DNA from 4 places in the Corallincola luteus genome. Region 1 is predicted to be linked to each of the others. Evidence: predicted binding sites of a transcription regulator. Region 1 holds the regulator's gene; each other region holds the start of a gene.
What was found. The regulator sigma-54, encoded in region 1, starts transcription at its own class of promoters, with help from an activator protein. The targets are predictions, from matches to a motif close to GTTGGCACGNNNNTNGNNT.
Positions count from the first base shown of each region.

Region 2: the regulator sigma-54 is predicted to act here: its motif matches at 6,227-6,245, upstream of fliS (flagellar export chaperone FliS).
Region 3: the regulator sigma-54 is predicted to act here: its motif matches at 2,777-2,795, upstream of EZV61_RS07565 (S8 family peptidase).
Region 4: the regulator sigma-54 is predicted to act here: its motif matches at 4,325-4,343, upstream of flgB (flagellar basal body rod protein FlgB).

Region 1 covers NZ_SJXE01000003.1:64,671-72,759, forward strand. The annotation lists gene yjgA (ribosome biogenesis factor YjgA) at 1-444, opposite strand, end outside; gene pmbA (metalloprotease PmbA) at 537-1,922, shown strand; gene mgtE (magnesium transporter) at 1,984-3,342, opposite strand; gene EZV61_RS08350 (HPr family phosphocarrier protein) at 3,439-3,717, opposite strand; gene rapZ (RNase adapter RapZ) at 3,723-4,595, opposite strand; gene ptsN (PTS IIA-like nitrogen regulatory protein PtsN) at 4,592-5,041, opposite strand; gene hpf (ribosome hibernation promoting factor) at 5,050-5,337, opposite strand; gene EZV61_RS08370 (RNA polymerase factor sigma-54) at 5,369-6,865, opposite strand; gene lptB (LPS export ABC transporter ATP-binding protein) at 6,955-7,680, opposite strand; gene lptA (lipopolysaccharide transport periplasmic protein LptA) at 7,684-8,089, opposite strand, start outside.
Region 2 covers NZ_SJXE01000001.1:1,202,443-1,210,531, reverse strand. The annotation lists gene fliF (flagellar basal-body MS-ring/collar protein FliF) at 1-1,276, opposite strand, end outside; gene fliE (flagellar hook-basal body complex protein FliE) at 1,306-1,632, opposite strand; gene EZV61_RS05320 (sigma-54-dependent transcriptional regulator) at 1,806-3,170, opposite strand; gene EZV61_RS05315 (sensor histidine kinase) at 3,172-4,371, opposite strand; gene EZV61_RS05310 (sigma-54 dependent transcriptional regulator) at 4,623-6,065, opposite strand; gene fliS (flagellar export chaperone FliS) at 6,346-6,765, shown strand; gene EZV61_RS05300 (hypothetical protein) at 6,758-7,063, shown strand; gene pseB (UDP-N-acetylglucosamine 4,6-dehydratase (inverting)) at 7,096-8,089, shown strand, end outside.
Region 3 covers NZ_SJXE01000002.1:245,106-253,194, reverse strand. The annotation lists gene EZV61_RS07570 (efflux RND transporter permease subunit) at 1-2,637, shown strand, start outside; gene EZV61_RS07565 (S8 family peptidase) at 2,941-5,079, shown strand; gene EZV61_RS07560 (hybrid sensor histidine kinase/response regulator) at 5,105-8,089, shown strand, end outside.
Region 4 covers NZ_SJXE01000001.1:1,173,957-1,182,045, forward strand. The annotation lists gene EZV61_RS05155 (LPP20 family lipoprotein) at 1-158, shown strand, start outside; gene EZV61_RS05160 (hypothetical protein) at 314-712, shown strand; gene flgN (flagellar protein FlgN) at 739-1,167, opposite strand; gene flgM (flagellar biosynthesis anti-sigma factor FlgM) at 1,190-1,522, opposite strand; gene flgA (flagellar basal body P-ring formation chaperone FlgA) at 1,608-2,300, opposite strand; gene EZV61_RS05180 (chemotaxis protein CheV) at 2,422-3,351, shown strand; gene EZV61_RS05185 (CheR family methyltransferase) at 3,383-4,213, shown strand; gene flgB (flagellar basal body rod protein FlgB) at 4,369-4,764, shown strand; gene flgC (flagellar basal body rod protein FlgC) at 4,767-5,180, shown strand; gene EZV61_RS05200 (flagellar hook assembly protein FlgD) at 5,202-5,894, shown strand; gene flgE (flagellar hook protein FlgE) at 5,936-7,270, shown strand; gene EZV61_RS05210 (flagellar basal body rod protein FlgF) at 7,421-8,089, shown strand, end outside.

The DNA.
Region 1 (8,089 bases):
TTCTTTCTTTGCTTGTCTAACGAACTGGCGCAGTCGTTGCCGATCGCTGAGTGGATAGTCAGCCATCCATTGGTTAATGGTTTCATCGCTACCGGAAATTAACTCGTCACGCCACTTTTCCAGGCGATGAAAGAGCGCATTTCCCTGCTGATGGACACTGTTCAGTTGTTCGATCGCTTGGCGGATCGCGTCGGCATCGGCATGGCGCATCAGCTTACCAATCAGTTGCAGCTGGCGGCGATAGCCCTCTCGAGTGTTGCGGATCCGTACGGCCAGTTTCACTGCATCAGCCAGTGACTCTTCTAATGGGATTTTGGCTAAATCAGCTGGCTTTAACGTGGTCAGCTGTTCTCCCAGTTTTTGTAAAGCAAGCATTTCTCGCTTCTGCTGAGATTTTGAGATCAGCTCTTCGTCTGGCTGATTTTTGTCTGAGGTCTTACCCATGAAGATATTGAACTGTTTTTTTAAGGAAGATGAGTAACCTATACCACATGGATCACTGATCTATCCAGTCAGAAGCTGAGAGTTGAGGCCGATTGCAGTATTATGAGGTTAACGATACCTCAGATGGCGGAATTTTTGTGCAGCAGGACGAATTTGAACAGCAGTTACCCATATTAAAGCAAGCCGTGGAAGATGCTTTGGCGTTGGCTAAGTCTGAAGGCGTGAGTGGTGCCGAAGTGGCTATCAGCCGTCAACAGGGGTTGTCGGTGTCGATGCGCAAAGGTGAGGTTGATACGCTGGAGTTTAACCAGGATGGTGCGCTCGGGATCAGTGTTTATATGGGGCATCAGAAAGGATCTGCATCTACCTCTGATCTCAGTAAAGAGGCGTTGTCTCAGGCGGTGAAAGCAGCCGTTCATATCGCAAGTCATACGTCTGAAGACCCCTGTAATGGTCCTGCTGAGAAAAGCTGGTTGGCGACAGAGGTACCGGACCTGGATCTCTATCACCCACAAGCGATGGATGTGGAACATGCGATTGCGGTGGCAAGCCGCGCAGAAGCAGTTGCTCTGGCCCATGACCCTCGCATCGTCAACAGTGATGGTGCCACTTTTGGTACGCACAATGGCACCCGGGTTTACGGAAATAGCCATGGCTTTCTGCATGGCTATCGAAGCTCGCGACATAGCTTGAGCTGTGTGGTGATCGGCTCTGAAGGCGAACAGATGCAGCGAGATTATGGTTATTCTGTCGCCCGAGATCCGGCAGCGTTATGGAGTGCAGAAAAGGTTGGTGAGGAAGCCGCCCACAAGACCGTCGAGCGCCTTGGTGGCCGCAAACTGGATACCTGCAGTGTGCCTGTATTGTTTTCGCCTGAGATGGCGGGTGGCTTTGTCAGTCATCTGGTAGCCGCTATATCTGGCAGTAACCTTTATCGTCAATCCAGCTTCCTGCTGGATCAGCTGGGCGAGAAGATATTCCCTGAGTTTTTCAATATCACCGAACGTCCGCATTTGCCAAGGGCACTTGGTAGCAGCCCATTTGATTCGGAGGGGGTTGCCACTGTTGAACGCGATATCATCAGTGACGGTGTATTGCAGAGCTATCTGTTGACCAGCTATGCGGCTCGCAAAATGGGAATGGCGTCGACCGGCCATGCTGGCGGGATCCACAATTGGCAAGTGGCCAGTACCGATGGTGATCAAAAAGCGTTGTTGCAAAAGATGGGCAAAGGCTTGTTGGTGACAGAAGTGATGGGGCAGGGCGTCAACATAGTGACTGGTGATTACTCCCGTGGTGCCGCTGGTTTTTGGGTCGAAAATGGTGAGATCCAGTTCCCGGTGGAAGAGATCACTATCGCTGGAAATCTTAAAGATATGTTCCAACAGATCGTCGCAGTGGGTAACGATGTCGATTATCGCGGCGCGATGCACTCAGGCTCTATTCTGCTGGAGAACATGCGGGTAGCGGGTAACTAATCGGCTATGCATGACAAAGGCTGTTGGCAGCAGCCTTTGTCGGTAACGCTGCCTCTAGCGGCTAGAGCAATAACCAGGTGGCAACACCCAAGAAAGCGAACAGACCGACGACATCGGTAATGGTGGTGAGCACCACGCCACCGGCCAGTGCAGGATCGATATTCATTCGCTTCATTAGCAGTGGGATCATTACACCACTGGCTCCAGCACAAACCATATTCACCAACATGGCAAACGCGATCACCGCCCCGACTCTAATATCCTGTTTCCATACTGCGACTACTGCGGCGATCAATAGTGCCCAGATCAGACCATTTAACAGCCCGATTAATGCTTCTTTGCCTAGCAGCCAGCGCGAGTTGCTGTCACCAATGTGGCCTAATGCCATGCCGCGGATCACCAGTGTTAGGGTCTGACTGCCGGCGATCCCGCCCATGCTGGGAACGATGGTCATCAATACGGCCAATGTGGCCATCTGCGCTAAGGTGTCTTCAAACAGGTTACTGACAAAGGCCGCCATGAGTGCGGTCAGGAGGTTGATCCCCAGCCATACTGTACGTCGTTTGGTACTTTTGAGGACTGGAGCAAAGGTATCTTCTTCATCATCCAGACCCGCCATGCTCATCATTGAGTGTTCTGCATCCTCGCGGATAATGTCGACGACATCATCAATAGTGATACGGCCCAGCAGGACTCCCCGGTCATCAACCACGGGCGCGGAGATCCAGTTGTAACGTTCAAACATCTGGGCAACTTCCGTTTCCTCCATGTCTGCAGGGATCTTTTCTGCCCCCGTGTCCATCACATCGGCAATGGTGGCGCTGGGGTTGGCGGTAACTAAGGTGGTGAGTGAAACTTGCCCAAGTAACTCATCTCGAAGGTTTACCACATAGAGGTTATCGGTGGCTTCTGGCAGTTCGCCTTTCAAACGCAGGTAACGCAAAATTACATCGACAGTCACGTCGGGGCGCAGAGTGACGGTATCCGTATTCATGATCGCGCCAGCGGTCTCTTCTGGATAGGAGAGGGCGGCTTCAACCCTGTGCCTGTCCTGCGCGTCCATTTGTGCCAAAATTTCGCGATAGACGCTGTCTGGGAGACCACGTAATAGGTTGGCTAAGTCATCGGTATCCATCCCCTCTGTCGCTGCGGCAACCAGTTCTGGATCCATTAAGCGGATGATGCTGTCTTTTACATCTTCCGATAGCTCTTCAAGGATCTCGCCATGCAGATCAGGGTCGACCAGCTGCCATAGGACTGCACGGCCCTTAGTAGGGGTAGACTCAAATAGAAGGGCGACATCAGAAGGATCCATCTCCTGCAAAATGCGGCGAACATGGATAAACATGCCGCTATCTAGGGCACTTTTTACCTCTTTTAATTTTTGTTGGGTAAGGTCTTGCTCTAAAGTTTCAGCCATCGCCTTAAGCCCTCCAATCGATTAAAAAAGTTCGATAGCGGAATTGTATCGTAACAACCAGAAAAATAGAGAGAATTTTTCTTTAACAGGTGAGGATTATTCGTTTTCGTCGAATCTGTCATTGATCAGGGACTCAACAGCATCCAATGCCTGCTGTGCTTCATCCCCTTCGGCAACGACCTGGATCTCTTGCCCCATACAGGTTTCCATCATCAGCAGTCCCATGACACTGGCGGCGGAAGCGGATTTTCCTTGATGCTCAATCATCACTTCGGCATCAAATTTGTTGACCAGCATGACTAACTTGGTTGCTGCACGGGCATGCAAACCCAGTTTGTTTTTTATCAGTAGTTTCTTTTCAATGCGTTGTGTCATAAAGACTAATGACCTAGTTCTCGGTGACGGATCTGAATTTCGTTACGTAACTCTTTGAACTGCTTTGCCAATGTTTCGGCAATGAACACAGAGCGGTGTTGTCCACCGGTGCAACCGATAGCGACGGTTACATAGCTTCGATTGTTCAGTTCCAGATGTGGCAACCAGGTATTGAGTAAGTTGTTTATCTGCCAGATGAATTTGGCCACGATCGGTTGGCGGCTAAAAAACTGCTCAACTGGGGCGTCTAATCCGGTCATGGGGCGTAGTTCTGGTTCCCAATGGGGGTTGGGTAAGAATCGTGCATCAAACACATAATCAGCGTCTTGCGGAATACCGTATTTAAAGCCAAAGGACTCAAATACTAAAACCAGATGGCGATCAGCATTGCCTAGTAACCGTTCTCGCACCAGATCGCTGAGTTGATGTATCGACAGCTGAGAGCTGTCTATCTGAAGATCGGCACGGGAGATAAGCGGTTCAAGTAAACGCTGCTCTGCTTCAATCGCTTGCTCCAGAGATACACCATGCTTGGAGAGTGGGTGGAGCCGTCGAGTTTCGCTAAAGCGCTGGATCAATGCACTCTGCTGCGCATCCATAAACAGAACCGTACAGCGGCATTGCTGACATAAAAGGTCGAGAATTGTTTCCAGCGTATGTGGGTCTTCGGGCAGGTTTCTGACGTCAATGCTGACGGCGATATCGCTATAGTGCCCACTTACTTGAGCAACCAGTGTCGGTAGCATGGCTACCGGGAGGTTGTCGACACAGTAGTGACCTAAATCCTCCAATACGCGAAGCGCAACACTTTTGCCTGAGCCTGAGCGGCCACTGACAATCGTTAGTTTGGGTTTTGCGGCCACGTCAGTGCTGGTCATGAATCGGTGATGATTTCGTATAATTGTTGATCGTTAGCGGCACAGCGGAGCTGTTTGAGGACTTGTTTATCTGACAATTTGGCGGCGATAGCCGACAAGGTCTTCAGATGTTCCTGACAACTCTGTTCTGGAACCAAGAGGGCGAAAATCAGATCCACCGGTTTGTTATCAATTGCATCAAAGGCGATAGGCTCATCGCACTGCAATAACACGGCGACTGCTTTATTGGCGTTAGTGATCCTACCGTGGGGAATGGCAATGCCGTTACCTATACCGGTACTGCCTTTCTTTTCACGTTCTAGAATACTTTCGAAAATGGCTTTGTGGCCATGTTCTGGCAAGTGCTTGGCTGCCAATTCACTGGCCATTTCTAATATTCGTTTCTTACTTGAACCATGGACTGCACTTCGGGTGCAGTCCAGGCTAAGTATGGATGATATATCCATAGACATCTCTAGTGAGCGTTTAGCTTTTCTTTGTGTTTTATTACTTGCCGATCGAGTTTATCGATCAACGAGTCGATAGCTGCATACATATCACGATGCTCTGCATTCGCAAAGATCTCTCCACCATTTAGGTGCAGTGTGGCTTCGGCTTTTTGGGTTAATTTCTCAACATTGAGGATCACGTGGACATTGTTGATGTGGTCAAAGTGGCGCTCTAATTTACTAAATTTTCCGTCGACATACTCTCGCAGAGAGTCTGTTACTTCTACATGATGGCCGGTAAGATTGATTTGCATAGACCTCATCCTTATTTAGTTTTATTGCCTGCTATAGCAGGCTTTTTCGCTGATTTGACGGTGGAATAGACAAGGATTCCCGATACTTCGCAATGGTTCTCCGCGCTACCTGAATTCCCTGATCTGCCAGTAGGTCAGCAATCTTGCTATCTGACAAAGGCTTATTAGGGATTTCTGCCGCCACAAGTTTCTTGATTAACGCTCTAATTGCCGTTGAAGAACATTCTCCGCCACTTTCAGTACTGACATGACTGGAGAAGAAATACTTGAGTTCGAAAATACCCCGTGGGGTATGCATATATTTTTGCGTGGTTACCCGAGAGATGGTGGACTCGTGCATATCAACCGCTAAGGCAATATCATTGAGTACCATTGGCTTCATCGCTTCATCGCCGTACTCAAAGAAGTCGCGTTGGAACTGTACGATACAGTTGGCGACCTTGAGTAGGGTGTCGTTACGACTTTCCAAACTTTTGATGAACCACTTCGCTTCCTGCAGATGAGAGCGTATATATTGACTGTCAGTGGTGTTCTTTACCGTCCGGCTCATCGCTGCGTATTGCTGATTCACTTTCAGCTTGGGTACCGAGTCAGGGTTTAGCTCAACCACCCAACGTCCAGCTTTTTTCATTACCGACACATCTGGGATCACATATTGCTCATCACCGCTGATCACTGCGCTGCCGGGGCGCGGATTCAACGATTGGATCACCCGCAGAACTTCACGTAGCTGGTCTTCTTTCAGTTTGGTCTTGCGCATCAATTGGCGATAATCCCGGCTGGCTAGCAGGTCAATATACTGGCCAATAACCTGGCGGCACTCTTTTAGCCAAGGTGTCTCTTTGGCAAACTGATTGAGTTGTACCAGCAGACACTCCTGCAATGTGCGGGCACCTACGCCAATGGGGTCGAACAGTTGTACTCGCTTAATGACCGCTTCTACTTCATCAAGTTCGATATCTTCCTGCCCTAAAGAAGTAAGAATATCGTCGGCGGTGACCGTCAGGTAACCCGATTCATCAATCCCATCGATTATCGATGTCGCAATGGCTCTGTCGACATCTGTGAACGGGGTTAATTGCATCTGCCATTCCAGATGATCTTGCAACGACTCTGTGGTTTCGCCTTGATAGGTAAAGTCGGCGTCATCACTGAACGAGGAACCTGAAACGGGCGCTGCTGAAAGGTGGTCATCCCAGGTTGTATCGGTAGGCAGTTCTTCATTGATTTGTTGTTGGTTGAGCGCCTCAGATGTTTCCATGGCTGCATCTTCGCGCTCTTCCGACTGATTATTTTCAGCATTAGCCGTGGTTTGTTCCAGCTTGTCTGTCGCGGTATGGCTTTCACCATTAAGTTGCTCACTGGTTTCTTCCGCTTCGTTTTGCTCGAGTAGCGGATTATTATCCAGCGCTTCTTGGATCTCTTGCTGAAGGTCGAGCGTCGACAATTGCAATAGCCGGATTGCTTGCTGCAATTGCGGCGTCATGGTGAGTTGCTGACCTAAACGTAACTGTAATGACGGTTTCATCTACTTCCGTGACATTTAAAATAATGCTGTTGCTGTCATCGTTAATCGGCACTCAAAAGAGCCCGATGTATCAACGCTGGTTACTTACACTATAGCCGGAATTGTTCCCCGAGATATACGTCTCGTACCTTTTGGTCGGCTAACACTTGTTCCGGTTTTCCTTCGGCGATTAACTCTCCGTGGCTAACGATATAAGCATATTCGCACACATCGAGTGTTTCTCGCACGTTATGATCAGTGATCAATACACCGAGACCACGGTCTCTTAGGTGTTGAATAATCTTTTTTATATCCGTGACTGAGATAGGGTCTACGCCAGCGAAAGGCTCATCCAACAGCACGAACCTAGGCTCCACAGCCAGCGCTCTGGCAATCTCTACTCGGCGGCGTTCACCACCTGACAGTGACATACCTAAGCTATCTCTGATGTGAGTGATGCTAAACTCTTCTAGCAGATGTTCCAAGGTTTCCGTGCGCTGTAACCGGCTTAACTCTGGACGGGTTTGCAGTACTGCCATGATGTTGTCAGCGACACTGAGCTTACGAAAAATGGAGGACTCCTGTGGCAGGTAACCGATCCCCTTGCGCGCTCTGATATGCATGGGTGAAAGGGTCACATCTTCATCGTCAATCGTGATGCGCCCTTTATCGTTGGGTACCAGTCCAACCACCATATAGAAGGTGGTTGTTTTACCTGCCCCATTCGGTCCCAATAAGCCAACTATTTGGCCATCATTCAGCGCTAAAGAGACATTCTTAACTACTTGTCTATCTTTGTAGCTCTTGGCTAATTGACTGGCTTTCAATGTCGCCATGGTTTATTCCTTACTTTCGCCGAGCTGTTGTTGCAGCTGTTCGGGGAGAAAAATGGTTGTCACGCGATCATCTTTATCTGTGCCACTTTCTGCGACCATTTTTTGTTTGGCGATATCGTAATGAATAGTTTCGCCTTTCACTACGCTGTCTTGCTGCGTCAGTACCGCTGCGCCAGTTAATTGGATAGTGTTATCTGCTAATCGGTAACGGATCTCTGCAGCTTCGGCATGCATTTTTTGACCATTTTCCAAGACCTGACTGAACTTCGCTGGTTTACCGACAGCGATGAGCACCTCTTTTCCTGCGCCTGCGGATTGCTCAACCTGCAAAGTGTCGGCAAAGATCTGTAATGTGCCTTGATTTACCGTGACGTCGTCAAAGAAGGAGATAATGCCTTTTTGAATATCG
Region 2 (8,089 bases), on a different contig from region 1:
CTCCACCTTGCAATAAGCGACGTAAATTGGCTAACTCCTGCTGCGCTCGCGGCACCAAATCAATACCACTACCATCGGCATTCGCTACTGACTTATAGTTGACGGCCACTGAAACACTGACTCTTCTTACCACACCCACCTGCTGGCGGGTATGGCTCAAGGTGGTATCTAATTCATAATTGCGAGTGGCTTCACGGTGGCTTCTTCCTGGAGCCGCGCCACCGGCAGGGCCACCACCGATCGCTTCTTCCGGGATCTCTGCGGCCACTGGCGGTTGATTAGTCAATGCACCAGGAATACCGCCCAAAACACCACCGACAGAGTTATCTTCAACAGTCATTTCACTGCGTAATGCTGGCAAGTCAGGATTATAGCGGCGCTGGGTTTGCTCAACCGTGGTGAAATCCATACTGACATCGACCTGCGCGGTGTAATTACCTAAGCCGACGACAGGAATCAGAATAGAATCAATTTTGTTCATGTACTCAGCTTCACGCTGACGCTCAAGATCATACTCTTTGCGCGAACGTGCTGAGCTGGCATCTTGACTACCTGAATTAAGTAAGCGGCCACTCTGGTCTGTCACTGTCACCCGCGTCGGTTCCATGCCATTGACCGCAGAAGAAACAATATCAACCACAGAGTCGATCTCTTCGCGACTCAGCGCTGAGCCGCGGCCAATAGTCAGCACGACTGTGGCACTGGGGCTTTTCTCACGACGGGCAAATACCGATTGCTGGGGAATAGCGAGCAGTACACGTGCCTTTTTAACGTTACGCAGATCCTCTAAGGTGCGTGCGATCTGCTGTTCACGGCTGTGCTTCAGGCGCTCTCGCTCCAGTCGCTGACTCACACCAAAACCCATATCCTGCATCAAGATATCGGTACCGTTCTCAGGGGTTGCTTCCAGCCCGGCACGAGCCAACTTGAGTTTGATATCCTGATACTCCTCTGCCGGAATAGACAACACATCACGCTCAAGTTTATAAGTGATCTTATTTTGATCGAAGAAGTCGAGTGTTTGCAGCAGCTCGTCACTTTCCATTTGCGGTAAAGGACGCATCTCTGGCTCTTGTGCCCAAATAAGCACAAATACGGCAAGAGCCAAACAGATTGCCAAGGCGAGAATAATTGTAATTTGGCGCAGAACATCGACATTGCCAATATGGGCCAACACTGAAGATTTTTTCTCTCCACTGTCGACCTGCGCGTCTTTACTCATCTCGCCGCCTGCGGCGGGAACCATCAATTCTGTATTTTGCGTTGCTTCAGCCACGACTCAACTCTCCGTCTAAAATACGCCGATTACACCGGCATATTCATGATCTCTTTGTAAGCCTCAACCAGCTTGTTTCTAACCTGAACAGTCGCCTGAAATGCAACGCTCGATTTTTGTGAAGCGATCATCACGTCACCTAAACTGACATTGCGATCGCCCATCTCGAATGCTGTTCTCAACTGACCCGCCTGAGATTGCACATCATTGACACCATCAATGGCATTCTGAAGTAGGCCACCAAACTTGTCTCCGGCAGAATTTACAGGGACAGCATCAGGTCGCATCTCTGGAGCCTGAGCCTGGCGCATCATCGCCTGCATTTCGCTGTATAGATCGTTGGCTTTCACTTGCATTTGAATGCTCCTGACGCCTGAGCGTCAAAAATTTCACATATAGCAGAGTAACTGCAAGGAGCCTGCCAACACGTTAAACAAATGCATAAAGGGAGGAGTATCACGAGGAAAGATAATATCTAACAAATTGAAAAGGCAGGTATTTAACCTGCCTTATATTTGTAGATAAAAAGTTAAGCGGGCAACTCGATACCCAGATCGCGCATCCTTGCCAGCTTATATCTGAGGGTACGGGGGCTGATCCCTAGCTTTTCCGCGACATCTTTTCGACGCCCTTGGCACGATTCCAATGTCTGCAGAATAATCTGATTTTCTTGCACCTTAAGCTCACCGCCCAACCCCTCAGCATCATCCATGGCCACTTCTGGCTCAGCGCTATGAACTGTCGTGGGTGTATGCAGTTGAACCGTGATCTCATCTTCAATGATCAGATCGTCTGCATCGACTTTACCGGCAGATTGCAGAATCAACGCACGTTGGATCACGTTATCCAATTCACGCACATTACCCGGCCACGCATGATGTTGCAGGCGATGTTTAGCCGCCGCAGTCAATATAGGGATCTCTGAGCCAGAAACCTGACTATGACGAGCCAGCAGATGCTCCGCTAACGGAATAATGTCACCAGGACGCTGGGACAGTGGCTTCCAGGTCAACGGAAATACGTTTAATCGGTAATAGAGATCTTCACGAAACTGACCATCACTCACGGTTTGCTTCAGCTCGCGGTTACTGGTTGCTAACACCCGCACATTCAACTTGACGGTTTTGCGGCTGCCTAAGCGCTCAACTTCCCGCTCTTGCAGTACGCGCAAAAGTTTAGCCTGCAAACCAAGATCCATCTCAGTGATCTCATCAAGTAAAATTGTACCGTTCTGTGCTTGCTCAAATTTTCCGGGGCATGCCTGCAACGCGCCGGTGAATGCGCCCTTTTCATAACCAAACAGTGTCGCTTCCAGCATATTTTCCGGGATCGCCGCACAGTTAATAGCAATGAAAGGACCATCTGCGCGCGGCGAATTATCGTGAATATAGCGCGCCAGCACTTCCTTACCTGAGCCACTGGGCCCAAGTACCATGACATTCGCTTCCGACGCAGCCACTTTGGCCGCCAGCTTTAGTAAAGCTTCACTTTGCGGATCACCCACAACCGGTGAGTAGCGTTCATTGCCGTCAGTTGGTGCGTAACGACTAACCAGGTTGAGTAATACTTCTGGAGCAAACGGCTTCGCCAGATAATCATTAGCCCCTTCCCGCATGGCTGCCACAGCCGCATCGACGGTGGCGTAAGCTGTCATCATCAGCACGGGCAGTTGCGGCAGTTTACTGCGAATAGACCGCAACAACTGTAGCCCACTCATCCCCGGCATCTGCACATCACTGACGACAATATCAAACTTGCCACGGGACAGTTGTAACAGCGCAGCCTCGCCGCAATCGACTTCAGTTACCTGATACCCGGAAATCATCAGGGTATCCACTAAGGCTTCACGCAAGCCGGCGTCATCTTCAACGACGAGCACTTTGGTATCGGCCATCTTAACCTCCCCACGCCTCTTTTAGTGGCACTTCAGCGCTAAGCTCATCTTCATTACGTATGGGAATGAGCAGCTGCACACATGTACCCTGACCCTCGCCGGAGACAAGGCTCACCGAGCCTTTATGCGCCGACGCCACCGCTTGAACCACGGCCAGGCCTAAACCTGTTCCTTGGCTGCGGCTGGTAAAAAACGGTTCTAATACTTTCTTCTGCATCGCCTCAGGGATCCCTTTGCCGTTATCCCGGATCTCGATTGCGACCATCTGCTGCTGACGTTTCGCAGAGACATGAATATTGGTCGCTGATGCTTGTAGACTGTTGTGCACTAGATTGCTGATGGCGCTGGCCAGACTACTGGCGTTACCTAGAATCTCGATATCTGGCTCAGGCAACTCGATCTGCAACTGACTACGACTTTTACTAACCATGGCTTCGACCCGCGACTGCAGATCGGACAAAAGCTGTTTCATGGAGAGTGGTGTAGCGGCGATCTGACTGTCGCTGCGGGCAAACAGCAGCATATCGTTCACCTGCTGCTCTAAGTCTTGTAAGCGTGCCAAAAGCTTAAGGTGAAACGCTCCACGATTTTCTGTTGTGAGGGTGTTATTACCTAAATTTGCCGCGTACAGCATGGCAGCGCTAAGTGGCGTTCTCACCTGATGAGCCAATGACGCCACCATTTTTCCAAGCGCCGACAAACGCTGCAAATGACTGATCCGATTTTGTAGTTCACGGGTTTCGGTTAGATCCGTCATCAAAATCAACTGACCAGGCTCAGGCGATAACGCAGTCAACGCCAACTTCACTCGCCGACCACTGGCCAGAGAGATCTCATGACCATCATCAGCCTGCGGCGAGAACGCCCGAGAGATAATGTGTCGCCATGGCTGACCGATCAGCGGCTCACCCAGCATCTCGAGGGCAATAGGGTTGGCTTCACGCACGATGCCGTTACCATCCAATACCACAATCCCAGCAGGCAGGATCTCCATCAGGTGCTGCATACGACTGGCGTTATTCTGCACCCCGGTCGACGATACCTCGGCGTGAAGGCTCTGTTCATTCAACTGGCGCTTTGCCATCTCACCCATCACTACAGATTCAGATCTGAGTGGCACCTTCTCGGTAGCGAGAAGCTGGGGAGGAAACTGTCCATTGCTGGACTTGGCTTGATCGGCAACATTGCTCGACTGTGTCATCTCTATGTCGCTCCTTTTGACGCGATACCGAGATAAAGCCAAGAGCGTGCCAACTATTTCAATCTCATGTTTTAATTAATAAAAACTGAAACAATCTAGTTAGAATAGTAGATGTAGACAGGGTTTTGACGCTTTCAACAGCGGGAAATATCAAACACGTTCATTGCCCCAAGAGAGCTGGAAGATAAAAAAAGCACCTCAATTTGAGGTGCTTTTTTATTCAGTAACAGATGAAGCAGTTAAACCGGTAGCTATTCATCATCTCTGGCGATCTGATACTTACGCATCTTCTCGACCAGCGTGGTACGGCGCATACCTAACTGTTCCGCAGCGCGAGCCACGACCCAGTCTTGGCGTACCAATGCCTGCTGAATGTAGTCAGTTTCCAATTCAGATAGCATCTCTTTGAGATTGATCCCTTCATCCGGCAACTCATGGGGAACTTGAGGCTCAGCAATCAGTGGCTCAGCGTCTTCACGGAATAGTGCGTTTAATGACTCACGCTCCATCACCTCTTCGGAATAGACCGGCTCATAAGGATCAACGTCAATATGCCGGTACTTAGGCGGCAAGTCACTGACATCAACCACACCATTGGGATAGAGGATCACAAGCCGCTCAACCAAGTTGGAAAGCTCACGGACATTCCCCGACCATGGGTGCAGCATTAAGGAGTCGATCGCTTTATCAGTAAAACGTACCGACGCATTGTGCTCAGCTTCTAAGCGAGAAACCAGCTCCTGCAATAACAGCGGTATATCATCCTGACGCTCACACAGAGCAGGCATCTCAATAGGAAATACATTCAGGCGATAGTAGAGATCTTCACGGAATTTACCCTCCGCGATCATCCCTTCAAGATTTCGATGCGTCGCCGCAACAATACGAACATCGGCCTTAACCAACTTCGCACTGCCTACCCGCTCAAATACCCGCTCTTGTAGCACGCGCAGCAGTTTCACCTGCATATTGGTGGGCATATCACCGATCTCATCAAGAAACAGTGTGCCCCCCTGAGCAAGTTCAAAGCGACCTTTACGGGTGGTTATCGCACCAGTAAACGCACCTTTCTCGTGGCCGAATAATTCGCTTTCCAATAACTCAGCCGGAATAGCACCGCAGTTGACCGGAACGAAAGGGCCATCACGGCGAGAAGAGAGATAATGGATATTCCGCGCAACAACCTCTTTACCTGTACCCGAATCACCGAGAACAAGCACATTGGCGTCTGTCACAGACACCTGTTCAATAAGTTGCCGCACTTGGGCAATAGCGTCGCTGCGACCCACCAAGCTGCGGAACAGTTTAGTCTGAGTCGATGTTTGCGGTTGTCCACCAGGACGCTTGCGATGATAGTCTTGACAGCGGTGGATCACTTCGGTCATCTGCGGATAATTAAATGGCGCCATCAAAGACCCCACTAAATTGGGTAAAACGACCCCTTTATCATCACCAAGCAGCACATAAGGCTGTAGTGGATGGACAGAAGCTAAACGCTGAATGAATTCTAATGGGTCTTCATCGGCAATATCGCCAATAAATACCGCACGCCAGCAGTCTTCACTGTTAATCAGAGAAATATTGCTAGAGCTAGTGATGCGGCATGATTCACCAACAAATCCTAATAAAAGCTCTAACTGTGCTCGGCGATCACTATTATCATCAATGACGAGAACGTCAGATAATCCCTGCATAAATGAAACCTTTCACCCTCTGGGCCTGCGGAGTTCCCGCCATTTCCTTGACGCAGGAGAAACCGTCTTTTTTTCGAATCATATATTATTATTGGCTTCTATTGTATTGAAAGTGCCTGATAGAGCAACAATGGAGTGCGAGCCAGCTCTCAGTTTAGATGGCTGGCACTCAATTTGCTTACACAAATGAGAAGCAGATCCGTCTGCGCAGATATTTGACGCTGCTACTATGAGTAGCAACTGCACAAACGCGACTAAGAGCAGAGTAAGGTACTTAAAAATGGCAAGAACATCGATCCAACAATATGGCAAAGGAACGGTTAACTCGTTGACTGACGCCGATCCCCATACTCAGGTTGCCGCAATCATGGCTCATATTCTGGGCAATGTGGCAGCAGCCAGAGGGGCAATTGAACGGAAAGATTTTGAAGTTAAAGGCCTGAAAATTGGTAAAGCCATTGAGCTGCTAACGGTTTTGCAAGCCAGTTTAGATATGGAAGTTGGCGGGGAGATCTCGCGCAATCTGTTCGATCTTTATGACTTCTGTATTTTTAAGCTGGGCGAAGGTTCAGTCTCAGGAGATCTTGAAGCCTTAGATGCTGTCACCGGCGTGATGCGCAATATCAAAGAGGGCTGGGACGGTATTCCACAAGATGTCAGAGATGATTTAGCCCAAAAGAAGGCTGCTGAAGGTGGCTAAAACGGAGAGCGATACAGCTTCAAGTTTGCTATCCCGAGGCAGGCAACTCACCAAGCAACTCGAAGCGGAGATATCAGCCGATGCGACACTCCAGGCACTTGAGATAGAGGCTTGGCTGGCCGACGTGCGCTCATTTGCGGAAACATCAGAAGCGCAAAGCTCACTGGAACAGCTAAAAGTGATAATCGACAAAGTGAAGATAGCGAGCACCAGTGCAAGAAAAAGAACCAAAGAACAACTACTGAAATCCAAGCGCGCCAGCAAAGGCAAATTAGCCTACCAACAACAAAATAAATAGAAAGACGCTAAATAAGAGGGTAAGAAATTAGGATGTTTGACGGCAAATCGATTCTCATTACAGGTGGTACAGGGTCTTTCGGCAAAAAATACGTTCAGACCCTACTTAAAAATTATCAACCCAGAAAAATCATTGTTTACTCACGAGACGAACTGAAACAGTTTGAAATGCAGCAGCGCTTTAACGAGCCCTGTATGCGCTATTTTATCGGTGATGTTCGAGACAAAGAGCGTATGATCCGTGCGATGAAAGGCGTTGACTACGTCATTCACGCTGCCGCGCTAAAACAGGTTCCAGCGGCCGAATACAACCCGATGGAATGTATCAAGACCAACATCAACGGTGCCGAAAACGTCATTGATGCCGCGTTGGCCAACAACGTGGAAAAAGTGATCGCGCTATCCACCGACAAAGCCGCCAGCCCGGTCAACCTTTACGGCGCCACTAAGCTCTGCTCAGACAAGCTGTTTGTCGCGGCAAATAATATCTCAGGTGGCCATGCGACCCGCTTTTCTGTTGTTCGCTACGGTAACGTCGTCGGCTCTCGCGGGTCTGTCGTTCCCTTCTTTAACAACTTGATCGCCGAAGGCGCAGATCACCTCCCTGTCACCCATGAAGAGATGACCCGGTTCTGGATCACCCTGCAGCAAGGGGTCGACTTTGTCCTTAAGAACTTCGAACGTATGTTAGGGGGTGAAATATTTGTTCCCAAAATTCCTTCCATGCGTATCGTTGATCTAGCCAAAGCGATGGCTCCAGATTTGCCGATTAAAATTATCGGTATCCGCCCAGGTGAGAAGCTACACGAAGTGATGTGTCCAAGTGAATTAAGCTACGACACATACGAATTCCATGACCACTACGTTATCACCCCAGCCATTCGCTTTTACAGCAATGAACGTTCAAACGAATTCACCACCAACGCCATAGGTGAATCAGGAACGCCAGTGGAGCACGGGTTTGAATATAACTCGAAGAATAATCCAGACTTTTTGGATCACGAGGGGTTATTAGCTTTTAACGAGA
Region 3 (8,089 bases), on a different contig from region 1:
AGTGACTATGCCCAACGTTACTTAGTCGACCGCTTCAGCACCATTGATGGCGTTGCCCGCATCCGTGTCGGTGGTGGCCGTGACTACTCTATGCGCATCTGGTTGGATCGCTCAGCGCTGGCTGCCCGTGGCCTGACAGTGAACGACGTTGAAGATGCGCTGCGCTCACAGAACGTCGAACTACCTGCCGGTAGTGTCGAATCGGTGGATCGCCAGTTCACCGTGCGTGTGCAGCGCGCCTTTAATACCGCAGAACAGTTTCAGGATCTGGTACTGACTCAAGGTGACGACGGTTATCTCGTGCGTTTAAGTGATGTTGCCAAGGTCGAACTGGCCGCTTCCGAGGAGCGGCTATCATTCCGTGGCAACGGCGTACCCATGGTGGGTATCGGGATCACCAAACAATCCACTGCCAATACCCTGTCGGTAGCACGTGCGGCGCGCGCGATGGCTATCGAAGTAGACCGCACCCTGCCGGAGGGGATGGAGCTGATCAACAGTTACGACAGCTCAGTCTTTATCGAGCAGTCAGTGAAAGAGGTTTATCAAACCCTCTTTATCGCCATTACGCTGGTCGTGATCGTTATCTATCTGTTTCTCGGCAGCGCGCGTGCCATGCTGATCCCGGCGCTGACGGTGCCGGTGTCATTGATGGGCACCTTTATCGTGCTTTATCTGCTCGGTTACACCATTAATATGTTGACCTTGTTAGCCTTGATCCTCGCCATTGGTATGGTGGTAGATGATGCCATCGTGATGCTGGAAAACATCCATCGTCGAATAGAGCTGGGGGAATCCCCTTTAGTTGCAGCATTTCTCGGCGCACGCCAAGTCTCTTTTGCGGTCATTGCCACCACGCTGGTATTGATCTCGGTATTCATGCCTATCACCTTCCTCGAAGGCGATCTTGGCAAGCTATTTACCGAGTTCGCTGTCACCATGAGTGCGGCCGTGGCATTTTCCAGCTTAGTGGCACTCAGCCTTTCACCAATGATGTGCTCGAAATTGCTTGTGCCGCACGAGCAGCCAGGCTGGTTAACTCGCCAGGTAGACAGAGCACTGAATAAGTTTCGTGATAACTACATCAGCGCGCTACGCACCTCGATCCATAAACCAAGCCTGACCCTGGTATTGATTCTCGCTGCGCTGATCAGCTGTGCCTGGCTGCTTAAACAGGTACCAGGGGAGTTCACTCCAAAAGAAGATCGCGGCGCTTTCTTCATTGTTGTTAGCGCACCAGAAGGCGCAACGTTTGATTACAGCCAGAGCTACATGGACGAAGTAGAACGGCGCCTGATGCCGTTAGTAGAGCGCGGCTCAGTGAAACGACTGCTGATCCGCACACCGCGGGCATGGGGGCAAACCCAAGATTTTTCTGGTGGCTTTGCCATTATCGTATTGGAAGATTGGGCCAACAGGGAAAGCGCCTGGCAGCTGATGGGGGAAGCCCGAAGCAAGTTAGGTGACCTCGCCGGGATCCGCGCCTTTCCAGTCATGCGCCAAGCACTGGGTGGCGGTACCGGTAAACCGGTACAGTTTGTGATCGGTGGTAGCGACTATGATGAATTGGCTCGCTGGCGTGATCTGCTCATCAACGAAGCAAAAAACAATCCCGGCTTAATCGGTATCGACCACGATTACAAAGAGACCAAGCCACAACTGCAGGTACGCATAGATACCGAACGCGCAGGTGATTTAGGCGTATCAGTGGAAACCATAGGTCGTACATTGGAAACCATGTTGGGTAGCCGTATCGCCACCACCTTCCAACACCGTGGGGAAGAGTATGATGTGATCCTCGAAGGTAACCGTGAAGATCAAAGCGCGCCAACGGATATGACCAATATCTATGTGCGCAGTGATTACAGCAAAGAGCTGATCCCGCTATCTAGTTTGGTCAATATTGAAGAGTTTGCTGACGCTGGTAACCTGAATCGCTACAACCGTATGCGCTCAATCACTATTGAAGCCAATCTGGCAGACGGCTACACCTTAGGCGAAGCATTGAGCTATCTGGATGAGCTGGCTTATCGGGTGCTGCCCGGTGATGCGGTGATCAGCTACAAAGGCCTATCCCAGGATTATCAAGAATCAGGTGCCTCGATCTACTTTGTGTTTATGCTGGCACTGATTGTCGTCTTTCTGGTGTTGGCAGCACAGTTCGAAAGCTATATTCACCCCATTGTCATTATGTTGACCGTGCCTTTAGCCATGATGGGCGCCTTGATTGGTCTCTATCTATTTGGCCAGTCGCTCAATATCTATAGCCAGATAGGTATCATCATGCTGGTGGGGCTAGCGGCGAAGAACGGCATCCTGATCGTTGAGTTTGCTAATCAGCTACGTGATCAAGGAATGAATTTTGATGAGGCCTTACTGCAAGCATCCGGCCAGCGCCTGCGTCCCATTCTAATGACCGGGGTAACCACCGCCTTTGGTGCACTGCCATTGGTGTTGTCATCCGGTGCCGGTAGCGAAACCCGCTTTGTTATTGGGGTAGTGGTACTCGCTGGCATTTTGATCGCCACACTGTTTACCCTGCTCATTGTGCCTGTGATGTATGCACTATTGGCCCAACACACTAGCTCACCAGATGCGATCAGCCACCGCCTGGAACAAGAGTTAAACAAACCCTAACTCATGCCTGTCGGCAAGAAGGCGGCTCCAGCTTTGCTGAGCCGCCTTTTATTTGTCACCCTCTCCCCCAACCAAGATTGTCACAATTATTTCACAAAACCAGAATAAGCTTTTCCTTATAAAACATCATGTTATTTACTTTTGCATAACATTTGCATAATAATGCGGGACATTTTGTGACCAGTCGTTCAGCCGGGCAGTCGGATGACTCACACAAGAGATGCTCGCCCGGCCGTTTGACAATGGATTAACAGAAGTCTGGACACATAACCCAGTCACTTAACCATTGTAAAGGCAGTAAAAATGACGCAGCACAGTTCCAACAGCAAAAAGCGTTCACGACGCAATATGCTGTTTATATCAGCAATTTTTGTTTTCTCCGCATTTAGCACATATGCGGTGTACCAAAATCATCAAGCGGTCGACGTTACCGCCCCCACCAGTCAAGTACTGATCCAGGGGAAAGACTCTGAACAACTCGCCAAACTGGTGACTGATCTTGGCGGCAAAGTCACTCACCAGTTGGATGTGATCAATGCAGTGGGTGCGGAACTGACGCAGCAACAGATAAACGCCCTGAGCCAATCCAGTCTGGTAAGACGGATCCAGGCCAATGGCGTTGCAACACTGGACTCGGTAACGGGTTGTGGTGTCACAGGCGACCATATCTTGAAAATTGACCAAGACCATATCAGCTGGTCATTGTTCAATATGGGAAGCGAGCCAATTACGCTGTCGCAAATCGATTTCAATTGGCCGGAAAGCTATGGGCAACTGACCAGTATCACTTTTGGTGACCTGTTATATGAGGAGCTGGATGAAGCCGAGATGCCAAGTGGCAGTTTATTGCAAACCTCAGAGCAGATGTTGTCAACCGCACTGGCGCGTCAAATCCCTAGCGATGGTCAAGTCAACCTGCAACTCAATTTCGTCAATAACGAACCGCTATACAACATCGCTGAGCAATCCGACTTCCAGCTGATAGCTGGGTTTGCAGAAGGTTGCGAAACCAAATTAGTTACCGGCTATGACGGCTTAGATAACAGTGTCGAAAACAGCTATTACACTCATCCTATTGATGCCGACCAAGTCCATTCCGAAGGCAATACAGGTGCCGGAGTCACTGTTGCCGTTATCGATTCGGGAATTTGGTCAGCCAATAGCGGTTTGGGTCAAAACACCCAACTGGAAAGCCGTATTCTAGCCACTTATGATGCCATTCAGGATCTTGAAGGCAGCGCATTAGATGAGAATGGTCATGGCTCCCATATTGCTTCAATGATCGCCAGCAGCCTGGAAAGTACAGCCGAGGGTGCCTTTACCGGCGCATACCATGGTGTGGCTCCCGATGCAGATCTGGTTATTGTTAAAGCGTTTGATGTCGAGGGCAAAGCCACTTATCTGGATGTTATTCGAGCAATTCAGTTCGTCATCGACCATAAAGATGAGCACAACATACGCGTGCTCAATCTGTCATTCAGCGCCCCAGCGTCTTCCTATTACTGGAACGATCCAATCAATCAAGCGGTGATGCAGGCCTGGCAAGCCGGTATTTTCGTTGTGGCAGCGGCTGGGAACAACGGCCCAGAGGCGATGACCATAGGTGTGCCAGGTAACGTACCCTATGTAATGACAGTGGGTGCTGTCAGTGATAACTATACCCCAGACGATATCTCTGATGATTTCCTTGCTAGCTTCTCATCTGCAGGGCCTACCTATGAAGCGTTTGTAAAACCGGAAGCAGTAGCACCTGGCGGGCATATGTTGGGGATCGTTGACCCAATCACAGCACTGTCACAACAATTCCCGCAATATCAGCTTGGCAATCATTTGATGGTATCGGGCTCATCACAAGCCGCCGGCGTAACATCGGGCATTGCCGCACTTTTACTAAGCGCCGATCCCACATTAACGCCAGATACCGTAAAATGCCGGCTAATGGCTAGTTCAGCAATCGCCGTTGACGAAAATGACGAACCCGTTTACAGCGTGTTTCAGCAAGGGGCTGGATACATGAATGCCAAGCGGGCGCTTGAATCAACAGCGCAAGATTGCGCCAACATAGGTATTGATGTCGTCGCGGATCTAAATGACGAAGAACACTATCAGGGACCCGCATATGAAGAGTCGCCTGGTGTATTCCGCATTGACGGAAATAACGACGATACGATTGTTTGGGACTCTGGCAACGCTTGGCATGTCGGTAACGCTTGGCACGTCGGCAACGCTTGGCATGTCGGAAACGCTTGGCATGTCGGCAACGCTTGGCATGTCGGCAACGCTTGGCATGTCGGCAACGCTTGGCATGTCGGCAACGCTTGGCATGTCGGTAACGCTTGGCATGTCGGCAACGCTTGGCACGTCGGCAACGTTCACCAAGCAAGTCATCAAGAAGAGTCTAAAAAGTTGGTCTCCGGATCCAATTGGGTTCCTCAACAATAAGCTTATTATAAAAAGGTAAGAATAAATGCGCGGGTTTAACAATCTCCTAAACATGAGTAGTGTTTTATTACTTAAACTCGCGCTTTGCTTGCTTCCAATGACTGCTTTTGCAGAGGACTCTAATCCTAACTATTATTTCAAGCCATCCCCATTCAATGACAAAATAGCGCAAAGTACAATTCGCCAAGTATTTAGAGATAAGCAAGGCTTCGTTTGGCTTTCTACGCAGGGTGGATTAACAAGATTAGACGGCAATTCTGTCATTAATTTCACCAATGATATTAGCAATTCTAAAAGCATTGCATCTGACAACATCATGTTTGTTGCCCAAGATAGAGATAGCGACACAATCTGGGCCGTTACGTATACAGAAGGACTTAGTAAATACCAAGCAAACTCAGATAACTTTATAAACTTCGCTCTACCAATAGATTTAATTTCGGAAAACAGATCAATATGGAATGTTATCCATGATAGTAAAAATTATCTATGGCTAGGTTTAGATGGCGGCGGAATTATATGTTTCGATCTAAAAAAAGAAGAGTACAATTCATGTGCCACACCAACTCTCTCTTTAGTTCTAAATGAATATACGATTCTTGATGCAATCGAAGATCATAATGGAAACCTCTGGTTTGGTACCGACGGGAATGGTCTAATAAAATATATTCCAGCTACGGACTCGGTTATTCATTTTTCTGCAAATAAAGATCTTTTTGAAGGTCAGACTCCGACTAAAGTTCATTCGTTGTTAGAAGATAGTAATGGTAATATATGGTTTAACACAAACAGAAATATTACCTACAAGTACTCGCCAACAATAAGAAATATAACAAAAATAGACACTAGCAAGCTAGATGGAAGTGGGAAGTCAAGAGGACTTTTCGAAGATGACGAGCATAATATCTGGCTGGCAACAGAAGGTGGCTTAGCCTATTTAGACAAGTCCAAGAATGAATTTCTATCGTACCCAAAACAGAATAATGGGATGGATGGAGAAATGCTTCTTGATATTTTTCAGGATCCGGGCGGATTACTTTGGATTGGTTCACTTAACGGGATTTTTATTGGTAGAAAGAATGACTTTTTGACCATCAGTAAAGATAACGGGCTGTCCGCAAGTTCAGTTATGGGCTTTGGTGAATCATCTGATGGCTCCATCTGGATAGGCACCTATCAATCTCTTCATTATCAAGATGGCATAAAACACCCACCTGAAGTAATTAATGAATACAATGGACAACTTGTAAACACACCAAGAATCATGATGATTTCATCAAAAGATGGGGTTGTCTATATTGGTACACGATCTGACGGGTTAGCAGTCATCGATACAAATATTGGGACAGTAGAACACTTCAAAAATAACCCTGCAGATATAAATAGCCTCAGCAACGACAGCATTACCAGCGTTTTAGTAGATAGTAACGATACGTTATGGGTTGGTACTTTTGGTGGGGGGCTTAATAGGAAAGAAAAAGGTAGAAATAATTTTGAAAGATTTCGTCACCTCCCCCAAGATCTAACATCAATTGATAGCAACAAAATCTTTGTTCTAACTGAAGAAAAATCCGGTGAAATATGGATAGGAACGGATAGAAACCTAAACAGATATAACCCTGACGACAACAGTTTCACCTCTTTCCCACTAGAGTTTAACTCGACATCCGCATCTGGCTCTTTTATAACTGGTATAGTTGAAGATCTGCAATCCAACCTATGGATCGCCCTTCAAGACAGCATTTTACTACGATGGAATTCAAGTGATAGAAAGCAAGGGAAACTAGTATTAAACACCTTTAGCAATGAGCTTAGAGTAGCTGACAAGCAGCTCTACTCTATGAATGTTGACGATTCTGGTTATATTTGGATAGGAACAAGCAAAGGCTTGATGAAAATCGATCCATTAACAATGACAAGTACGAATTTTGATAAATCTCACGGCCTTCAAGGAAATGACTTTAATTTCGGTTCAACATTTAAAAGTAGTTCTGGGGAACTTTTTTTTGGAGGCAGTAACGGCTTTAATAGATTTCACCCTTCAAAAGTAGCTTTAGAAAGTAGAAAAATGAAAGTAGCTTTAACGGGGCTATATAAACTAAATAAAAAGCTTGTAACAGATGTTGCACTTCACGAACTATCCAACATAACCTTCGACTATCAAGATTATTTAGTGTCTTTAGAGTTTTCAGCACAAGATTACGAAACGATTGGTCGTGTTTATTACCGTTACAAACTCGAAAATTTCGATACTGACTGGGTCAATCTAGGAACTCAGTATAGAGCGACCTTTACGAACCTGCCTCCTGGAAATTACCAGCTAAAAGTTCAGGCGACTAAAACACCCGGCATCTGGGACGGCTCTCCCATGACCCTAGACATCACCATCACGCCTCCACCATGGCGAACCTGGTGGGCATATACCTTATATGCCTTGATGCTTGGTTTTATAGTGTGGCATTTCTGGCAGAAGCAACGGGCGAAAACACGCCTCGCTTATGAGCAAAAACAAGCGCTAGAGAGGGAAGTTGCCGCTCGCACCGACGATCTGGTGCAACTCAACCAGCAGCTGGGGCATACCGTTGAAGAGTTAAATGACGCTAAAGAAAGAGCAGAAGAAGCCAATCAATCAAAAACCGCATTCTTAGCCAACATTAGTCATGAGATCCGCACACCGATGAATAGTGTGTTGGGGATGACAGAGCTGTTATTGCGGTCCCCCCTTAGCGAACAGCAGCGACGTTTCGCGATCACCACCCATAGATCCGGCGAGATGCTATTGGGGTTAATTAACAACCTGCTCGATTACTCAAAAATTGAGGCGGGTAAAGTTGAACTTGAACAATTGCAGTTTGATATTAAACAACTGGTCTCTGAGACCTGCTACCTGTTTGCGGATCAGGCACAACGTAAGGGGCTTGAGATTAACTATATTGTCGACCACCGCTTACCTGAACTGGTCATTGGCGATGCCAACCGACTACGCCAGATCCTTGCCAACTTGGTCAGC
Region 4 (8,089 bases), on a different contig from region 1:
TAGCTGTTAGTGGTGTTGTGCGCGGAGCTAGGGTTATCAGAACGTACCCATTAGGCGATCTCTATGCTACGGAGCTGGAATTGGACATGGCTGATGTACAGCGTGTCTATCAATCACTTAATCCGCCCCGTCGAATTCACGACGTTCAGTACTATTAGTCTTATCCGTGAAATCGTATCAAGTTTATTTTTTCTTGAGCGGGTATGAAAAATTACCCGCTTCAAAAATCCTGCACTAACCTTTAGATAACTGTTAACTGAACTGGCAGGCTGCTGTAACGCTATCCAGTTTCATCGTCGCGAGGATGACAGCAATGATGAAGCGCCCTGTATATGAATTACTTCCCTATCTTTATTTGTCAGCTGGGTTTATCGGTATCGCCAGTTTTGAGCTTGGTTGGGGGCAAGTGTTTGCCATTTTGTTATTTCTTGGTGGTGCTGATATTTGGATCTTGCGGTCTAATTATCGGCGGAAAGATAATGGCAAGAATCAACGCAGAGTCCATGATCGGATCCGACCGTTTTGGCTCTATGAGGCGTTACCCTTTTTAATTGTGTGTATTAGTGGTGTGGTACTTGCCGCGACCCGCGATTCAGCATTAAGTTGGTTGTTAGTGGCGCCAGTGGGTTACGCATTTTGGCGTGTTGAACAGCGAGTTGAATACCGACAACACGGCTGGATGCAGCTAACGGACAGTCATTCGACTAAATAATCTTGCCAGGCGGCAGGGCGATAAAGTTAAACTTTAAAGCCATGCCCCAGTTTGCCACCGGATTTTGCCTGACCTGTTTGGTCGTAGGTTACCCCTGCTTTTTCATTTCTAACACCTGCCAGCATGCTCTGTAATCGCGCTAATCCTGCCATACTCATTTTTAACGCTTGACCGTTAATCTCATTGAGTTGCTTGCAGGTTTCTAACATCAGTTCGATCTGTTGCCGAGCCTCATTGTGGTTGGCGTTCTCTTTGCTGGCGAGTAAAGGGGCTAGTTGCGCATCGGCTTGTTGCAATGCGGTCAAGTGATGGGTTTTCTGTTGCGAGATGTCGTTGATTTTCTCTATATCGCGGTGCTTTAGAGCCTCAAGCTCCTCTTTTAGCAGCCGTTGCAACGCCTCAAGCTGCTGAACCTGATGATCCAGCAGTTGTTTGATAGGGTCCTGGTTTTCCAAGCGCTTTACTCCTGATTGGTATCTAATTTATACCAAACAGCTCAGACTCCAGTTTTGTCATCGCTTTCGCCAGCTTGTCAGGATCTACTTTGTAGTTCCCCTCACTGATCGCCTTACGCAGTTCCGCGACTTTCTCCTGACTAACAGAAGGTGCTTTAGCCATCGCCTTTTGCGTTTGCGCCAGTTGCTGCGCCTGCGGTGTTATTGAAACCGAATCCTGTGCCTGTTTGGCACTTTGTTCAGGTGCTTTTGCCTGTGTTGTGGCCTGCTGCTGGACGTTTTGCTGTCTCGCTTGCTTATTGGCCACCACATCCTGTGGTCTCCCAGGCACAATCTTATTCAGATCAACCGCCATTTGTGCTTCCTCGTGGGATAAAATCTCGCTATCCCTTTATCGGCAACCACCTGACAAACTTTAATACTAATTTGGTATTTTTTTGTTAGATAGCGACAGTCACTACTCCGACTGCAGACACCTGTGCCTCAAGGGTGTTTCCTGACCGACTGTTTTTAATTCTCACTCGTTCGCCGAGACTGGCATCGCTTAACGCTATACCGTCAGCTCGAATATGAAAAACATCGGACTTCACCACGATTGTAACTGTTTCTCCTTTGCATACAACACAGAGCTGTTGCTCCAAGATGGGAGAGTTGACACGTACCTGACGTTTAAGCTTGGCACCGATCACAGATTCCATCTCAGAAACGACGCTGCCTCTCGTTAACATGTTTTCTTGATAAACTATTTTCAAATGCTGCCGATTAAGCACTGTGCCTTTCGCTAGGCCTATTTTGGCGACGACGACTTGGCGCATCTCTTTAATTTTTACTGGCAGATAGATCCGCCAGGGAGATGAGCCTTTGCAATGCAATTGTACGGTGACATTCCGACTGAGGCGCTGTTTTCCGGGGATCGCCGCTTCGATATCTGAATCGCATAGTGTGTATCGTGAGCGTGCATCTATTTTATTCGCGGTGATATCCCGCTTGATGTTGTCGTCGGGAAACTGAGCTGCAATAAAGGTTTCAGCTAAGTTTTGTAGTCGCTGGTGAGACTCCCATTGTTCATTGGCATGCACAAACTGTGAACTTGTGACAATAAAAAATATTAGAGTTTTAGTTAATCTGTTCATAGGTTTACTATGCTATGTATTGTGTCAGATGAATGAAGGCGTTCCGTCCGTCAAACATCAGTCACGCAAATTTATAAAAGGAGCGCTGCAATAAGCGTGCCTTTAAATGATGGAGTAAGCTATGGCGGGTATTCTAGACACGGTCAATCAGAGGACTCAGTTGGTTGGCCAAAACAGGCTGGAATTGCTGCTTTTTAAACTGACAGGGCGTCAGCGTTTTGGCATTAATGTGTTCAAGGTCAAGGAGGTGCTGCAGTGCCCGCCATTGACTAGCATTCCCCGTTTACACCCCTTTGTTCGAGGCCTTGCTCATATTCGCGGTAAAACCATCTCCGTGATCGATTTAGGCCAAGCGATTGGCGGACGCCCAATTCAGGATCTGTCGAAGTGCTTTATTATCATTGCTGAGTATAATCGCTCGATTCAGGGCTTCTTGGTCGAGTCAGTAGAACGGATCGTCAATATCAACTGGGAAGCGATCTTACCTCCGCCGAAAGGGGCCGGACGTTATAGTTATCTCACAGCTGTGACGGAAATAGAGAACGAACTGGTTGAGATACTTGACGTTGAGAAAATTCTCGATGAAATAGCGCCGACAGATACCGAGGTTAGCGGTGATCTGATTGATCGCACGTTAGCCGATACAATTGCTGGCCGTGCCGTTTTGATTGCTGATGATTCGAGTGTTGCGAGAAATCAGATCAATAGAGCCCTCAGCTCGTTGGGGTTGACCACCAAGCTGGTAAAAGACGGCAAAGAAGCCTTAGATCTTTTGAAAGAAGACGCTGAATCCGTTGACGATATTAGAGAAAAATATGCTTTGTTGATTTCAGATGTTGAGATGCCCGAAATGGATGGGTATACCTTAACCGCTGAAATTAGAAATAATCCCAAGTTGCAGGGGTTATATGTCATCCTTCATACCTCTTTGAGTGGGGTATTTAATGAAGCCATGGTGAAGAAGGTCGGTGCAGATGACTTTATTCCAAAGTTCAATCCGGATGAACTGGCTGGTGCGGTTACTCAAGCGATAGAGAAGAGTAATAAATAATCATGATAGCTTTCGAGTAGACGGTGTAGACGTGCCACATAAAACAATAGCTGAATCCGAATATAATGAATTTCGGAACTTTTTAGAGCAACAGTGCGGTATCGTACTGGGCGAAAACAAGCAGTATTTGGTAAAAAGCCGCTTGTCACCTTTGATGAATAAGTTCGGTTTGGCATCGATGTCTGAGTTGATCCGGCGTTCAATGCAGCCTAGAGAGCGAGAGCTGCGCGCATCAGTGATTGACGCGATGACAACCAACGAAACCTTGTGGTTTAGAGATACCTATCCTTTTGAACTGTTGAAGAATCGTATTCTGCCTGAATATGCTCGTCATCGTGGCCCCGTCAAAATTTGGTCGGCGGCAAGTTCTTCGGGTCAGGAGCCATACTCTATTGCTATGAGTTTGTTGGAATACCAGCAAAATAAGCCGGGGGCATTACCGGGTGGTGGAAAGATACTTGGGACAGACATATCCAATAGCATGTTGGAGCAGTGTAAGCTCGCCGAATATGACTCTTTGGCGTTGGCTCGCGGTTTGTCTCCAGAAAGAAAGCGTATGTTCTTTGAAGCATCAGGCGACAAAATGCGCTTGAATGCGAAAGTGCGAGGCTTGGTCAGTTTCCGTCACTGTAATTTATTGGATAGTTACGCCTTGTTAGGGCGTTTTGATCTGATTTTTTGTCGTAACGTACTGATTTACTTCTCTCCTGAAGTGAAATCTAAGATATTGAAGCAGTTTGCTGGCGCATTGAACCCGGGAGGACACCTGTTTCTTGGCGCGTCAGAGTCGATCACTGGGCTCAGTGATGATTTTGAGATGATCCGTTGTAATCCGGGGATCGTGTATAAAGTGAAGAAGTAGCCTGGTTACTCCCTCAATCTGCTTATCTTAAAAATGCGCCATGGTTGGCGCATTTTTTGTCTGTCCTATTTGTATTGCTTCTTTTGCCTTTCGTGTAAGCGCCAAAAATTCTTTGGCATGACTATTGCTTTTACAATTTCAGTGGAGGAATCGTTATGGCTATTAGTTTTGATCGCGCATTGGGAATTCATCAGCACACTGTCGGTATCCGTACCCAGCGGGCTGAAGTCTTGGCTAGTAATATCGCCAATGCTGATACCCCTCAATACAAAGCGCAGGATATCGATTTTAAGCAGGCATTAGCTAATGCGCAGACGCGGCAGGGCTTTGCCATGGCAAGTACTAATGAGCGGCATTTTAATGTCAATTTGCCGCCGACCGGCGAGCTTAAGTATCGCGTGCCCAATCAACCTGATACGGGCGACGGAAATACGGTTGATATGCAGGTAGAGCGGAATAACTACCTGCAAAATGCCTTGGAGCATCAAGCCTCGCTGACCTTCTTAGGCAGTAAGTTCCGCGGTCTTACTTCAGCAATTAAAGGAGAATAGGCATGAGTCTGTTTAACGTTCTAGATGTCGCAGGTTCAGGAATGAGTGCTCAGTCTATCCGTCTGAACACCACCGCGAGTAACCTCGCTAACGCTGACAGTGTGTCGAGCAGTATTGATACCACTTACCGTGCGCGACATCCGGTATTTGCAGCGCAGTTTGACAGCGCCATGCGCGACCAGAGTGCTGTTCCGGTTGAGGTGAAAGGGATCGTCGAAAGTGATAAGCCACTGATTCGACAATATGATCCTGAGCACCCGATGGCGGATGAACAGGGGTATATCTTTAAGCCTAACGTTAATACCGTTGAAGAGATGGCGGACATGATGTCGGCTTCTCGAAGTTATCAAACCAATGTTCAGATCGCTGATGCGGCAAAGCAGATGCTTAATCGTACGCTTCAGCTCGGCAAGTAAGTCGGGTAAGGAGAGCTAATTGTGAGTGAGATAAGCGGAAGCAGCAATTATATCGATCAGTTGAGTTGGCAAGAGCCGCAAACGGAAATCAGTGATCAACCGAAAGACACCATGTTGTCGCAGGAAGATTTCTTTCAGCTTTTGACTCAGCAGCTTGCGTATCAAGATCCGTTTAAACCGGTTGAGAACGCTGAGATGGTGGCGCAGATGAGCTCGTTTACAACGGCGGAAGGCATCGGTCAACTAAATGAACAGATGACAGGTTTGAACTCCATTATGAGTTCGAGCCAAGCACTACAAGCTTCATCTTTGGTGGGCCAAAAGGTATTGGTACCGACAGGCTATAGCCATAAGACGGATACCACAGGCATTGATGGTGTCGTGAGTTTATCTGCGCCAACAAATAACGTCACCGTTCGCATCGAAGACACCACAGGGCAGGTGGTGCATTCCATTACGATGGGGGCAAAGGAGGCTGGAAATGCCCGCTTTGAATGGGACGGTACAGATGCAAGCGGCAATCAGTTGCCGCAGGGTAATTATGTAGTGAAGGCATACGCTCTTCAGGGAGATAGCAGCGTCGAACTGCCTATCTCTACTTACGCCAAGGTTGATAGCGTCAGTATCAGTGGCGCCAACGGTGTGGCATTAAATCTGCAAGGTATACAGGGTGGATTCCGCTTAAGTGACGTTCTTGAAGTTGCTAAAGGCTAAAACAGGCCAAGCGATCACCAGATAAATGGGAGTATGAAGTTATGTCTTTTAATATTGCGTTGAGTGGGATTAACGCCGCTCAGAAAGATATTGATGTTACCGCCAACAATATCTCAAACGTAAACACCTTCGGCTTTAAAGAGTCGCGAGCTGAATTCGCCGACGTTTATAGTTCTAGTGTGTTTAGTAACTCGAAAACAACGGTTGGCCAGGGTGTCACTACTGCAGATGTGGCGCAGCAGTTTAGCCAGGGCTCATTCCTGTTCTCGAACAACTCCCTGGATTTGGCGATCGATGGCAGTGGTTTCTTTGCTACCTCAGCCAACGCGGAAGATCTTGACGTTAACTTGACTCGTGCTGGCGCATTTAAGCTGGATGAGAATAGCTTTATGGTTAACTCTGCAGGGCAATTTTTACGCGTGTTTCCGGTAAACCCGGACGGTACCGTTTCTTCGGTGGCGTTAGCTTCGACTATTCCGCTGCAGATTCCATCCTCAGCAGGGCAGCCGCAACCAACAGCTAATGTCGATATTGGCTTGAACTTGCCCGCGGGTGAAACGGCTTTAGATCCGGCAAACTTTGACCCGACGGACAACACCACATATAACGCTGCCACATCACTGACTATCTACGATTCCCTTGGGCAGAGCTACGTAGCAACCACCTATTACGTAAAGGATACTAACGTAGCGAATCAGTGGGCGATGTTTACCACGATGACAGATCCCAACGGCTCGCAGCCTGTCGATATTGTTGCACCGCCACCACCGCAAACTCAGCCTACCGGTGCTAATGGTCAAACCGGTATGTATATGAACTTTAATGCCGATGGCACCGTGGCTTCGGTTAATGGTGGTAACCCTGTGGTTACTGAACCCTTGGGGGTTGCTCCTCCGGGTGGTGCGGGCTTGGATATGGGCGGTGCCGATGTGAACCAGACGGTTACCTTCAATTTCAACAACCCGACTCAGTTTGCTTCCGCTTTCGAAGTTCAACAACTGGCGCAAGACGGCGTGACAGTGGGTCGTCTGACCTCTGTTGATATTGGCAGTAGCGGGTTAGTCAACGCTACTTACAGTAACGGTACAACACAGCCATTAGGTAAAGTGGCGTTGGTGAAAGTGGCGAATGAACAAGGTTTGGCACCTGTCGGAAACACGGCGTGGACGGCTAATCAATCGTCTGGTGATCCGATTGCTGGTGAAGCCGATCAGGGGTCATACGGGCGAATACTGTCGGGTACATTGGAACAATCAAATGTAAACCTGACCACTGAGCTTGTTGATCTGATCACAGGTCAACGTAACTTCCAGGCTAACTCTCGTTCTCTGGAAGTGAACAACACGATCACCCAGACTATCCTGCAGATCCGATAACGCAACGATAGTTCGTCAATGCCGCCCGCTCCGAGGCGGCATTTTTTTGCCACTTTTTCATCCCCTCCCTTTTGTTATCAGTTGGTTACCTATTTGGCATAGTCATTGCAATATCGTTGTTAGACATGTTTTTTTGACACCGAGGTCCCCATGGATCGTTTTATGTATCTGGCTATGAGTGGCGCCAAGCAGAACTTTCACAGTATTGGCGTGCATGCCAACAATTTGGCGAATGCAAATACCACAGGTTTTAAGGCCGACCTAGAACAGTCCCGTGCCATGCAGGCGTTTGGTGAAGGTTTACCTACGCGTGTGTTTGCGATGACGGAAAATCCTGCGTCAAGTTTGCGTGGCGGTGCTTTGGTGACCACTGGCCGTTCTTTAGATGTGGCGGTAAAAGGTGACGGCTGGTTAGCCGTGGCTGATGGTCAGGGTCAAGAAGCCTATACCCGTGCTGGCGATCTTGTTGTTTCGCCGGAGGGGTTGTTAACCAACGGTTCTGGCAGGGCGATCCTAGGGGATGATGGCGCACCGATAGTGGTGCCTCAGCCGTACGCCAAAATAGAGATCGGTGGTGACGGTACTATTTCTGTATTACCCACTGGTGCGCCGCCTACTGCGGTTGCAGCGGTCGGGCGCATTAAGTTAGTTCAGCCTGATAAGCAGGCCTTGGACAAAGGGCTTGATGGCCTCTTTCGCCTGAAAGGGGATGCTGCTGCGCTTGGCGATACATTAGCGCCGGCCAATGCTGACATCACATTGATGAGTGGCGTATTAGAAGGCAGTAATGTGAGCGCAGTAAGTGAAATGACCAGCATG